Regions from separate parts of the Geobacillus sp. PLS 41 genome, predicted to be linked through region 2. Evidence: riboswitches for the same ligand, from Rfam matches in the RefSeq annotation. Region 2 holds a riboswitch; each other region holds the start of a gene.
What was found. A riboswitch is a leader RNA that binds a small molecule or an ion and turns the genes downstream of it on or off. The one in region 2 is predicted to bind cobalamin.

Region 1 (4,353 bases), 1.3 Mb from region 2:
TGTTTGATTCGGTCAACGTCCATATGCGCAGCGATGTGCCGGTCGGTGCGTTTTTGTCGGGAGGCATTGATTCATCGTTCATCGTCGCCATCGCGAAACAATTCCATCCGCACCTGAAGACATTTTCCGTCGGGTTTGAGCGGGAAGGGTTCAGTGAAATCGATGTCGCAAAAGAAACCGCAGAGAAGCTTGGGGTAGACAACATTAGCTATGTCATCTCACCGCAGGAGTATATGGAAGAGCTGCCGAAAATTATGTGGCATATGGACGATCCGCTTGCCGATCCTGCGGCTGTGCCGCTGTATTTTGTCGCTCGTGAGGCGAGAAAGCATGTCACGGTTGTGCTTTCCGGCGAGGGGGCGGACGAGCTGTTTGGCGGCTACAACATTTACCGCGAACCAGAGTCGTTGCGGCTGTTTGCGCGCATGCCAAACATCGTAAAAGCGGTGTTGCGGGTGATCGCGAAGATGCTTCCGGACGGAATGAAAGGAAAAAGCTTTTTGGAGCGCGGCACGACGCCGCTTGAAGAACGGTATGTCGGCAATGCGAAAATCTATAGCGAAAAGGAAAAAGCGGCGTTGCTCAAAACGTACCAAGAGGGGCGCGAATATACGGCGGTGACGGCTCCTTTTTACCGCGAAACGCTTCATTACCCACCCGTCAACCGGATGCAGTATATTGATCTTCATACATGGCTAAGGGGCGATATTTTAGTCAAAGCGGACAAAATGACGATGGCCCATTCGCTTGAGCTGCGCGTTCCCTTTTTAGACAAAAAGGTATTTGAGGTTGCTATGCAAATCGCCCCTGACATGAAAACAGCCAACGGCACGACGAAATATATTTTGCGCAAAGCGGCCGAGGGCATCGTACCGGATCATGTGTTAAACCGGAAAAAATTAGGGTTTCCCGTGCCGATTCGCCACTGGCTGAAAAACGAAATGTATGACTGGGCGAGACAGCTCATCCACGAAAGCGAAACTGATCATCTGTTCCATAAGGACGTGCTCTATCGGCTGCTGGATGAACATGCCCGCCACAAGGCGGACCACAGCCGCAAGCTGTGGACGGTCTTGGCGTTTATGGTTTGGCATCAAGTGTATGTGGAAAAGAAGTACGATTTTGCTTCATCCGCACAAAGCGAGGAGCGGCCAGCGTCTGTTTTGGAGGCGTAGCAGGGAAACGACAGGGCGTTCTAAGGGCGACACCTAGAACGCCTTTTTCGATGGTGCGGACAGTTTCCTTGCCTTTGGCGAAGCGAAAGAGAAAATTTGCTTTCTCCCGCTCTTGCAATTTTCCCGGTTTTGGTATATGCTTGTTCCATCAGGATGCTAAACTACTATATATTGGTTTTGAGGTCTTTTTTTACAACTACATATTGTTCTGCTAAGCAACGGTGTCCATCAGGACTTAATAGGGAATCCGGTGTGAATCCGGAACTGCCCCCGCAACTGTATGTGCGGACGAAATGGGATGGCCACTGGCGGCAAGAGCCATTCAGCGCGCCGCTGGGAAGGACCCAAAGTAGGACGATGCACGAGTCAGGAGACCTGCCTTGCTTGGAACGTTTCATGTTCTTCGGGGTGTGAGAAGATGAAACGATAGGGGAAAAGAACAAGGGGTTCGTCTGCCTTTTTCCGTCTGTCGTTTCATCCGCTCGCCTGCCCGAGCGGATTTTTTTATGGAGGAGGGAAGAAACGAATGACCACATTGACGAAAACGGTCATCCTCGATGATCAAGGGAAGTCGGTTTCGTTTTCACGTGAAGAGTTTGCGGCGCTGATTGAGCAAGCCGCGGCTGGATTCGGCCGTCTGTCGCTTGATGAATACGTCGAGCGTGTTTGGCAGCTTCTTAGCCGAAAGGAGTCCGTCACGGTAGAACAGCTGCACCAAACGGCTATTTTGGAAGGACTTTCTTACATTGATGAAGAAGAGCCGGACTGGACGTTTGTGTGCGCCCGGCTGTATTTGCGGCAATTGTACCGTGAAGCGGCGCGGCAGCGCGGGTACGATGAACGCGAGCGGTATGGCGATTTCTACTCGCTGCTTGTTGCGCTGACGGAACAAGGGGTGTACAGTCCGTTCTTGCTTGAACGTTATACGAAAGAAGAAGTCGACGCCATCGGTGCGTTTCTTGATCCGGAGAAGGACAAGCTGTTTACGTACATTGGGCTGCGCACGCTCGCGGACCGGTATTTGGCGCGCGATTATGAGCGGCGGTTGTATGAATTGCCGCAGGAGCGGTTTTTGGTCATTGCCATGACGCTCATGGCGAATGAACCGCAAAAGCAGCGGCTTGCGCTCGTGAAGGAAGCGTATTGGGCGTTAAGCAACTTATACATGACCGTGGCGACGCCGACGCTTGCCAACGCTGGGAAGTCGTACGGCCAGCTCTCAAGCTGCTTTGTCGATACGGTCGATGACAGCTTGCAAGGAATTTATGACAGCAACACCGACATCGCCAATTTGTCGAAATCGGGCGGCGGCATCGGCGTCTATTTAGGCAAAATCCGTTCGCGCGGCAGCGACATTAAAGGGTTCAAAGGGGTCTCTTCCGGCGTCATCCCGTGGATGAAGCAGCTGAACAATACAGCGGTGAGCGTCGATCAACTGGGACAGCGAAAGGGAGCCATTTCCGTCTATTTGGATGTGTGGCATAAAGACATTTTTGCGTTTCTCGATGCGCGGCTCAACAACGGCGACGAACGGCTGCGGACGCATGATTTGTTCACCGGCGTTTGCATCCCTGATTTGTTCATGGAGCAAGTCGAACAGCGCGGCGACTGGTACTTGTTTGATCCGCATGAAGTGCGGAAGGTGATGGGGTTTAGCTTGGAAGATTTTTATGATGAGGAAAAAGGGAGCGGCAGCTTTCGGGAAAAATATTGGCAATGCGTCAACGAACCAAGGCTGTCGAAAGAAAAAGTGCCGGCGATCGACGTGATGAAAAGCATTATGCGCAGCCAGCTCGAGTCGGGGACGCCGTTTATGTTTTACCGCGATGAAGTGAACCGGCAAAATCCGAATCGCCATCTCGGGATGATCTACTGCAGCAACCTTTGCACGGAAATCGCGCAAAACCAAAGCCCGACAGTGACGAAGCGGCAATATGTGAAAGACGGGACGATCATCATTGAGAAAATCCCAGGCGATTTTGTCGTCTGCAACTTATCGTCGATCAACTTGGCGCGGGCGGTGACCGACGGCGTTTTGGCGCGGCTGATCCCGATTCAAATGCGGATGCTCGATAATGTCATTGATTTAAACAATATCCCTGTGCTGCAAGCCGGCCTGACGAATCAAAAATACCGCGCTGTCGGGCTTGGAACCTTTGGCTGGCATCATTTGTTGGCGTTAAAAGGCATTCGCTGGGAGTCGGACGAAGCGGTCCGCTATGCCGACGAGCTGTATGAAACGATCGCGTATTTGGCGATTCAAGCGAGCATGGAGCTCGCCAAAGAGAAAGGGAGCTACCCGGCGTTTCCAGGATCGGATTGGCAGACAGGCGCTTATTTTGAGCGGCGCGGCTACGAAAGCCACGGTGAATTGGATTGGGATCGGCTGAAGCAAGACGTGGCCCGCTATGGGATGCGAAACGGCTATGTGATGGCGGTGGCGCCGAACGCCTCGACGTCGATCATCGCCGGCAGTACAGCGAGCATTGACCCGATTTTCTTAAAAGTGTACGCCGAGGAAAAGAAAGATTATAAGATTCCCGTTACGGTGCCGGATTTAAACGAACAGACGACATGGTATTACAAATCGGCGTACCATATCGACCAGCGCTGGAGCATCAAGCAAAACGCCGCCCGCCAGCGCCATATCGACCAAGCCATCTCCTTTAACTTCTACGTCGTGAACACGATTAAGGCAAAAGAGCTGCTCGATTTGCATTTGACGGCGTGGAAGTCGGGGCTGAAAACGACGTATTACGTGCGTTCGACATCGGGGACGATCGACGAGTGCGATTCTTGCGCGAGCTGACGGTCTTCCCCCGGACGTTGCCGATTCCGGGGAAAGATTCACGCCGAAGCTTAGCTGAAAGGGAGGAATGGATCATGACAATCAGCTTAGTCAAACGGCCGATTATGGATCCAGAGGCGCCGAACCGTTCGACGGGCATCATCAACGGCCGCTGCTCGAATGTGTTGAACTGGGACGATATCGCCTACCCATGGGCGTATGCGAAATATAAGCGAATGCTCGCCAACTTTTGGACACCGTTTGAAATCAATATGGCCCAAGATGTGAAGCAGTTTCCGCAGCTGACCGACCGCGAGCAGGATGCGTTTTTGAAAATCATCGGTCTTTTAGCGCTGCTTGACAGCATCCAAACCGATTACGCCGGACGTG
Region 2 (4,353 bases):
AGTTTCAGCAGCGTCGTTTTTCCGCTGCCGTTCGGCCCGACGATGCCAAACAGCTCCCCTTTTTCCACGGAAAACGTCACACGATCAAGCACTTGCTTTGGTCCATACCGATGCGATACGGCCCGCACCTCAAGCATCATCATCCCATCTTTCGCTTCATTTTTCGGAAAAACAAGACGGCAAATAGCGGGGCGCCGATCAGCGCGGTGATGACGCCGATCGGCAGTTCGCGCGGTTCAATGATCGTCCGCGCCGCCACATCGGCAAGCACAAGAAACGCACCGCCATACAAGAGAGACAGCGGCAGCAGCACCCGATAGTTTGGCCCGCACACAAGCCGAACCATATGCGGAACAACGAGCCCAACAAAACCGATCGTCCCGGACACCGACACCGCCGCGCCGGTGAGCAGCGCCGCCGCCGTCAAAATGATGACTTTTCGGCGCGTAACATCAACGCCGACATGAAGCGCCGCCGCCTCGCCAAAAGCAAACGCGTTCAACTCGCGGCCGTTGGCGAGAAGCACCGCCGCGCCGATGAGAAAAAACGGCAACAAAAGCCCGCTGTATTTCCAGCCGCGCATCGCGACGCTTCCCATCAGCCATGAGATGATTTGCCGCAATTCTTCCCCGGTCAAAGCGATCATCAGTGAAATGAAGGCGCTGAAAAACGCGCCGAAGATAATGCCGGCTAAAATGATCGTCTCAACCGACAGCTGCGGCTCAACCGCGCGAGTGAACGCCAAAACGGCGACAAGCGTCGCCATGCCGCATAAAATGCTCACGATCGGCAGCGTGAACGTGCCAAAGAGCGGCCATTGCCAGCCGAGAAAGATGACGAGCACCGCCCCGACCGAGGCGCCGGACGAGACGCCGAGCGTGTACGGATCGGCGAGCGCATTTTTCAGCAACCCTTGGAACGCCGCGCCAGCCAGCGCCAATGACGCCCCGACCAAAAAAGCGAGCACGACGCGCGGCAAGCGGATCGCCATCACGATCGGCACCCAATCGGCCGGAATGTCAGACGGAAGCGGCATACCAAACCATTCGGACGCAAGAATGCGAACAATAGAAGAAAAGGGAATCGACAGCGATCCTGTCGATATCCCTACGAGCAACGATAACATGGCCGCCGTGACGGCCAATATATACATCCACGTTTTACTTGAACACATCCGGGTAAACGGCTTTGGCAAGTTCCTCGACCCCTTCGACAAGGCGCGGACCCGGGCGGCTTACTAAGTCGGTGTTGACGTCATACACCCGCTTGTTTTTCACCGCCGGCACGTCTTTCCAAGCAGCGCGCGCAAACACTTGCTTCGCTCCGCCGTATGTCGTGATGATCACATCCGGCTTATAGGCCACTGCTTTTTCTTCCGTCACCATCGGCCAGCCTTCCAAGCTGCCGGCGACGTTTTTCGCTGAAATCACTTGAAGCATCTCATCCATAAACGTCCCTTTGCCGGCCGTATACAGCTGCGGCGGCGGCGACACTTCAATCCAGACGTTCGCTTGTTTGTCCGCCGGGATTTGTTTCGCTTTTTCTTGAATTTGCGCAAGCTTCTCTTTCATCTCATCAATCACTTGCTTCGCTTTGTCCGACGCCCCGGTCGCTTTGCCGATCAATTCGATGGACGCATACACATCGTCGAACGACTTCGCGTCATTCACGACAAGCACGGTGATGCCGGCGTCTTTCAATTGCTTGAGGCCATCGCGCGAGTTATGGGCGCTTGACGCGTGGGCCAAGACAAGATCCGGTTTGAGCGAAATGATTTTCTCGACGTTGAATTCCATGCCGCCGATTTTCGTTTTCGTTTTGACGTCTTCCGGGTAATTGTCAAAATCGCTGACGCCGACGATCTTATCGCCCAACCCCAACGCATAGGCGATTTCCGTATTGCTTGGGATGAGCGAGACGATCTTTTTCGGTTCCGCTTTGATCGTGACATCCTCGCCAAGCCCGTCTTTCACCGTCACCGGAAACGCCGCTTGTTCCGTTTTCGGTTCTTCTTTTTTCGCTGGCTGGGCGTTGCTATTGGCTCCACCGCTGCAGCCGACCAGCACGGCGGCCAGAAGGAAGAACACCGCCACCACCGCCGGCCATGTCCAACGTTTCATCCGTCATTCCCCCTTCAGTGATGTATGTACAATAAAAAACGCCCATTCCGCCTAAATCTGGGAATGAGCGCGAAACAGACCGCCAATGGGCACAACAATGCCCTATGCGACTGTTTCCGCGTCTCACCCCCCGAAGATTCGGAAACTGCGGCAAGCAAGGCAGGTCTACTGGCTCATGCTTCATCCTACTCTGAAGCCTTCCCGTACGGAAAACAGCGCAAGCCATCCGTCCGTACAGTGGCGATTTCATTTCGTCCGCATTGACAGTTGCGGGGACAGCTCCGGATTCCCACCGGATTCCCTATTAAGCCTTTTCGGCGCCTTGCTGCGAGTTGATTTAGTTATCGGATATGGACATTTTTATATTAAAGCAAGGCCTGGCATTTGACAACTGTGAATTTACAGTGGGCTGGCGGCAGGCGGTCATCGATCACTTTTGCGGTCAGGCAGCTCGGCTCCAGTGTCCGTGTTTTGTACGGAACGCCGCATGCGCCGTTGCATCGAGCTCCGCGATGTCAAATGCCGCCATGTTGCCTATTCATCGATTCCCACAAACCTCATCTTTTGAGTTTCTTCCGGCTGCGGAGAAACGTTCCTTTTCCATATGTCGCTAAAAAAATTAGGAAAGACGCCCCACCTCTGGCACGGCGTCTTTCCCCGATACAACCTTCATCTCGTCACTGTTGAATATATTTGTCAAACACAAACCCGAAATCCTTCACCGTATAGTTCTTTTTCGCTTCCGTCAGCCAGCAAAAAGCGTATTCATTCACGGCCTGAAAATCCGCCGACACATTGACGCCGTCGCCGCGCATGTTGGCAAACACCTTGACCGCCAGTTCCAAACTCCGCTCAGCATAGTGGAATTTCATTTCGTTTTCATGGCAAATCTCCGCGATCGCCAGCAGCGATTTATACAAATCTTTCAATTCCTCAATATGCTTTTTATGCACATCAATCGAATAGCAGTGCGACCCGATTTTAAATTTGATTTCCGCGTCCAAGTCGACCGTCCCGGCTGTTTCGAGCGACACGTCGGAAATCGGATGCTTATAGTAATCGTAGCGGCGCAGCGTCCGTTTTTTGCTCGCAGCGCTCGTGCCGTCCAGATGAATGAGCGCGCGGTTGGTGAAGCAATACTCATCCGATTTCGATTTGATAAGAAAATAGATTTTTTCTCCATCCTCGTGCATCACATAATCATCGGCATCTACTTTGTCATAGTCTTTCGGTTGAATAACCGAGCCGATGTCGCTTAGCCCAAGCACATCGGCGGCGACTTTTCCAAACATGCTCATGTTCCCCCGGCTCCTTCCATGTTTTATCGGCGCCCGCCTATTGCGGATGAACGGTGTTTTGCCTTAACAAGGCGCCGTACTCTCATTCGTAATACGTCGCGATCGAAAAAATGTTTCATCGTCGGCAAAAAACGAAAGACCCAACGCCTTTTATGACGGCGTCAGGCCTTACAAGCAACTACAGTTCCCCGCTTAGACGGGAGTCTTTGTTCGTGAGTCGCAAAAAGACCAGATAAACGAGTCCAATCGCGATCCAAATCAATCCTAGCTTTTTGCTGAGCGGGTCCAGATTCATCCATACATAGCCGATGATAACAAAACCGATGAGCGGAAACAAGAGATGATTAATATAATCGTTACTCTTTTGTTTGCGCAAGAAATAGTTCATCACCGACACATGCAAAAAGAGGAAAGCCGTCAGGGCGCCAAAGTTGACAAGCGAAGCGAGTTTATCAATTTGTGAGGCGAACACCGTCGTGACAATGAGCGAAATCACAGCGACAAGCAATGTGCTGACGTATGGCGTTTGAAATTTCGGATGCACTTTAGCCAGCACACTGGGCAGTTTACGGTCGCGACCCATGCTGTACAAAATGCGGGAGATGGCTGCTTGGGCGACGAGCGCGTTCGCGATCCCCCACGAAAGCGCGGTGGCGACGATCGTTGTCCATTTCAGCCATGGTCCGCCTGCCAGCTCCGCAATCTGATAAAACGCCACGTCCGCGTTTTTAAACGTCGTATAATCAGGCCAAATGAGAGCGGCGACCCATGTTTGCACGATGAAAAGCGCACCGACAACGAGCAAAGCGAAAATGATCGCTTTGCCGATCGATGATTTCCCGTCCCTTGTTTCCTCAGCCAGCGTCGACACCGCATCAAAACCAAGGAAGCTCAAGACGGCCACCGACACCGCCCCCATCACCGTCTCCGCGCTG
Region 3 (4,353 bases), 420 kb from region 2:
TCGGACTCGCTTTCGTCCACCCTTTTTCGATCAACACTTCATACACGAGCCCCGCCATGCCGTACAACCCGGCGTCGCCGCTTGAAATGACGGCGACCGTTTTGCCGCGCTCGGCCCACTTCACCGCCGCTTGGGCGCGGCTCACTTCTTCGGTCATGCCCGTGCTAATGATCTCTTTTCCAGCAATGAGATCGCGCACAAGTTCGATGTACGTTTTGTAGCCAATGATGACGTCGCTTTCTTCAATCGCTTCCCGAGCCCGTTTCGTCATATGGTCGACGCTTCCCGGGCCAAAGCCGACAATGAGCAATTTGCCGCCCACTTTACAGCCCCCCTCTCCATATCTCGATTATCATCGACATCCCTAACCATATGCTGTAAATCCCTGTGACCGCACCAAGGACATAAAACAGTCGTTCCCGCTGCTTTGCTTTCCAAAATCCCCACGATAATCCAGCCGCTGTAGCAATCGTCGCAATGAGCAAGCCGGCGACAAACAGCACAAGCTGAAGGACAGCGGCGCTCACACGCACTTTTCCGACCGCGTGGGTGATAATGGCTAGCTGGGTCGGGCTTTCGACGCCAATGCCATGAATGATGCCGATGATCAAGGCGCCAGCCCAACCAACATGCGAAAAAGAACGGCAACTGTCCATTTCCCGCCTTCCCCGCAGCCATCGAGTAACCGTATGGCCGAACTCATAAAGGAGCTGAAACCGGCTTTTCACCTCACCCCGCCGAAAAAGAGAAAAAAGCATCATCCCGCCAAGAAGCACAAGCGTAACGCCAACTAAGAGCTCAATGGCGGCGGCTGACGACTCGGAAAGCCGGGCGCCGACCATGAGCGCCGCCACCCCCATGACAAACACGATTGCTCCGTGTCCAATAGCGTACATGATTCCGAGCGCCAACTGCTGTCTTCGCCGCGACTCGCTTCCGACCATATCCGCAATGGCCGCGACATGGTCGCTGTCCATCCCATGACGCATGCCGAGAAATATCGCTAACATTACATAACTGGCCCATTCCATCATTACGTCCTCCTCTTTCGAACGCCAATAACCGACTCCGTCCCACCAAGACGGGTCAACCCGTCTTCACGGTATTCATACGTCGCCCACGCGCGAAGCGGCTCGCCGTTTTGCAAATGGCGATGGACGACCTCTTTTGCCTTCTCCGGTGTCATCAACCGGTACCAGACGCCATCCGGGTAGACGATCATCACACACGCATCTTGACAGCGTCCGTTGCAGCGCGTCCTTGTTGTATGGACAGCGTCGTCAAGCCCAAGGCGGGCGATTTCCTCGCGCACCGCGGTTGTCACGTCATCTCCGCCATGGCGGAGGCACGTCCCTCCGTTGCAAATGAGCACATGATGCTTCATTCCCCGCAAATCCCACGTCGCCACCAAATCCCCCCTTTTGCTAGAATGGTAGAATGAAATGCGGCAGACGGACGGTTTTTCGACAAAAGAAAAAGCACCTCTACAGCAGAGGTGCAGAAAAATGTATACGAAAGCCGTAAACGGCCCAAACAGGGCCCCTAAAGCCGTCATTCTCCCGCACGTCTGCCTATAGTCCCGTAGGCATCCGTCCGATCCAAACAAGGCAGGTCTCCTGACTTAGGATCATCGCTTGGCGGCGTCTTCCCGAAGCATCCTTCAGTGACTTGTTGCCGCAAAGCTCCCCATCACAGTGGCGGGCACCGTGCCGGATTTTCACCGAGCTTCCCTTTTTCACCCAAGCCCTAAGCGGGCTAGGCACCTTGTTTGTCTTACCGCCATATATGCGCTGTCATGGAACAAGCATCCGTTTTCATCGTAGTACAACCAATGCGTTGCCGTCAACCGTTTTTTGCCGACAAATCTTTGTTGGCGACGACAACGCCGTCCGCATCAGCGTACACGTACGCCCCTGGCTCCCAGCGGACGCCGCCAAACTCGAGCGCAACGTCGCGGGCGCCTTTTCCTTCTTTTTGGCATTTCGAGCGGGCGTTCCATTTCAACCAGAACGATACATCTCCAACTTGTCCAGGTCTAAGACAAATCCAGCGCCCAGCAATATATCCAATCCTAACAAACCGTTAATCCCCTCATAGTCCATCCCGCTAAAATCAATTTCATACTCTCTTAGCTGGAAAGAATCTAGCTGAATACAGTCTAATTTTTTTGTAAACGCGTACTCTTTCCCACCGATTCCGTAATAAGCCACAATACGATCGCCCGGCTCTACCCGCAAATGAATATCTTCTACTGCATTTTGAGAAATCACTGTTTTCGCCGCACCAGTATCAATCACCATATTATGAATCAACTTAGACCTTCCTTGATAAACGATTTCGATCGATGCAAACAGCAAGCCTTCACGATATTCAATCTGCATAATGAAATTTCCCTCTCAGGCCAATCGCTCCCCGAACTTTTAAAACAATCTCCTTGTGGCTAGTATGATAAACAAGCTGATTCCCTTTCGATTGCAGCAACTCACGAGTTGCATCCTTGTCCGAAACCGTTCCGATAACAGCCACCTCTTCAATGATTTCTTGATCTCCCTCTAAATGGGACTTTAATACTTGTAATTTCACAAATTGATTTGGATACAATGAACGCACTTCCTGCCATTCCATCTCCATCGCCTCAACCTGTTCGTTGTATTGAACGAGACTCAACCGCAGCCGTCAACCATTTTTCGCCAACAAATCTTTGTTGGCGACGACAACGCCGTCCGCATCAGCGTACACGTACGCCCCTGGCTCCCAGCGGACGCCGCCAAACTCGAGCGCAACGTCGCGTGAGCCTTTTCCCTCTTTTTTGCTTTTCACCGGGCATGTGCCGATCGCCATCACGCCAATCGGCATGGCGCCAATTTCCGCTGAATCGCGGATGCAGCCGTGGATGATGACGCCAGCAAGCCCCCTCTCGCAAGCGATTTGCGCCAGCCGGTCGCCTAATAGCGCGACGCGGCGCGAGCCTTTTCCATCGACCACGAGCACCGTCCCCGGCGGCACCGTCTCCAGCGCTTCTCGGACAAGGACGTTGTCTTCAAACACATCGACCGTCGCAATCGGCCCGGAAAACGCCCGCTTTCCGCCGTACGATTGGAACGGCAACTCGCATACTTGCAACTCGTCTAAAAATTGATCGCATAAATCGGCTGTTTTCATTGTCGCTCTCCCCTTTCATGTTTTGCATTCGCCGTCATTCGCCAAAATCCTTCTGCCTCAGCAGTTTTTTGTCGACGATCTTTCATTCGAACGACTGACACGAACGCGGCGATGTGAACCAAACCATTGTGTGGCGGTTAATCGCTTCGATGTATTCCACCGATCGCATTGAAACCATAAAAAACGGCCCCGCGCCGATATATAGCGGAGACCGTTTTCACCGGCTCAAAGCCCCTCCGGTTTGACCAGACGTTCAGCTGGGCTAGCTGGATCTCGAACCAGCGCATCACGGAGTCAAAGTCCGTTGCCTTACCGCTTGGCTATAGCCCAACGTTTTGTTGTCGTTTACAGTATGCGGCATGATAACGCACTTTATGCATCAAACTGAATATCCCTTTGCTTGATGTGCGAAACTATCGGTACAAGCATCCTTTCCCCACTATATCACCTCGTTTTTCCCTCGCACTTGTTTTCCCGATATGATAACTGGAAGGGGAGAGATGTATATGCGCCGGATCACGGTTTTTCGCTTCTATCTTTGCACATTGTTTTTGTTATCGTTGCCGATCGTCTTAGCGGCCGCGGCTGCCTGGCAGCCATCCAGCCAGCCGAAAACCGCCGTCATCGCCCACCGCGGCGCGTCCGGATACGCGCCGGAGCATACGCTCTCATCCTACCGCCTTGCCGCCCGCATGCAGGCGGACTATATCGAAGTCGATGTGCGCGCAGCCAAAGACGGGAAGCTCGTTGCTCTGCATGATGCGACGCTCGCCCGGACGACAAATGCCGAAACGGTCTACCCGCGCCGTGCTCCGTGGCGGGTAAATGATTTTTCGTTCGCTGAACTGAGGCGGCTGGATGCCGGGTCGTGGTTTCATCCACGCTTTGCCGGCGAGCGCATCCCGACGCTTGATGAGGTGATTCAGATGCTGAAAGCGGAGCGTGTGGAAGCCCCGTTGTACATCGAAACGAAACAGCCCGGCATCGAAGAGGCGGTCGTCCATCTATTGAAAAAACACGGTTTCCTGCAACAGCGCCGCGTCATGTTTCAATCGTTCCACCCGGAAAGCTTGCAAGCGCTCCGGCCGCTCATCCCGCACGGCATTCGGCTCATTCAATTGGTCGGCGAGAAGGAAGCGCACAGCGGCCGCGACGAGCTGCTGCAACAAATCGCCGTCTATGCCGATGGCA

Region 1: linked by a shared signal. The riboswitch ahead of ACVX3G_RS15715 (ribonucleoside-diphosphate reductase subunit alpha) and the one ahead of ACVX3G_RS09250 (ABC transporter substrate-binding protein) in region 2 are both predicted to bind cobalamin.
Region 3: linked by a shared signal. The riboswitch ahead of ACVX3G_RS11310 ((2Fe-2S) ferredoxin domain-containing protein) and the one ahead of ACVX3G_RS09250 (ABC transporter substrate-binding protein) in region 2 are both predicted to bind cobalamin.

What each region holds. Positions count from the first base shown of each region.
Region 1 covers NZ_CM151395.1:3,138,256-3,142,608, reverse strand. The annotation lists gene asnB (asparagine synthase (glutamine-hydrolyzing)) at 1-1,175, shown strand, start outside; cobalamin riboswitch at 1,377-1,572, shown strand; gene ACVX3G_RS15715 (ribonucleoside-diphosphate reductase subunit alpha) at 1,702-3,984, shown strand; gene ACVX3G_RS15710 (ribonucleotide-diphosphate reductase subunit beta) at 4,059-4,353, shown strand, end outside.
Region 2 covers NZ_CM151395.1:1,852,256-1,856,608, reverse strand. The annotation lists gene ACVX3G_RS09260 (adenosylcobinamide amidohydrolase) at 1-143, opposite strand, end outside; gene ACVX3G_RS09255 (FecCD family ABC transporter permease) at 140-1,195, opposite strand; gene ACVX3G_RS09250 (ABC transporter substrate-binding protein) at 1,161-2,120, opposite strand; cobalamin riboswitch at 2,262-2,460, opposite strand; gene ACVX3G_RS09245 (PH domain-containing protein) at 2,798-3,412, opposite strand; gene ACVX3G_RS09240 (APC family permease) at 3,597-4,353, opposite strand, start outside.
Region 3 covers NZ_CM151395.1:2,267,427-2,271,779, reverse strand. The annotation lists gene cobJ (precorrin-3B C(17)-methyltransferase) at 1-322, opposite strand, end outside; gene ACVX3G_RS11315 (HoxN/HupN/NixA family nickel/cobalt transporter) at 324-1,031, opposite strand; gene ACVX3G_RS11310 ((2Fe-2S) ferredoxin domain-containing protein) at 1,034-1,408, opposite strand; cobalamin riboswitch at 1,590-1,782, opposite strand; partial or broken gene ACVX3G_RS11305 (RraA family protein) at 1,843-1,983, opposite strand; gene ACVX3G_RS11300 (retropepsin-like aspartic protease) at 2,001-2,381, opposite strand; gene ACVX3G_RS11295 (hypothetical protein) at 2,371-2,625, opposite strand; gene rraA (ribonuclease E activity regulator RraA) at 2,677-3,162, opposite strand; tRNA gene ACVX3G_RS11285 (tRNA-Gln) at 3,420-3,492, opposite strand; gene ACVX3G_RS11280 (glycerophosphodiester phosphodiesterase family protein) at 3,669-4,353, shown strand, end outside.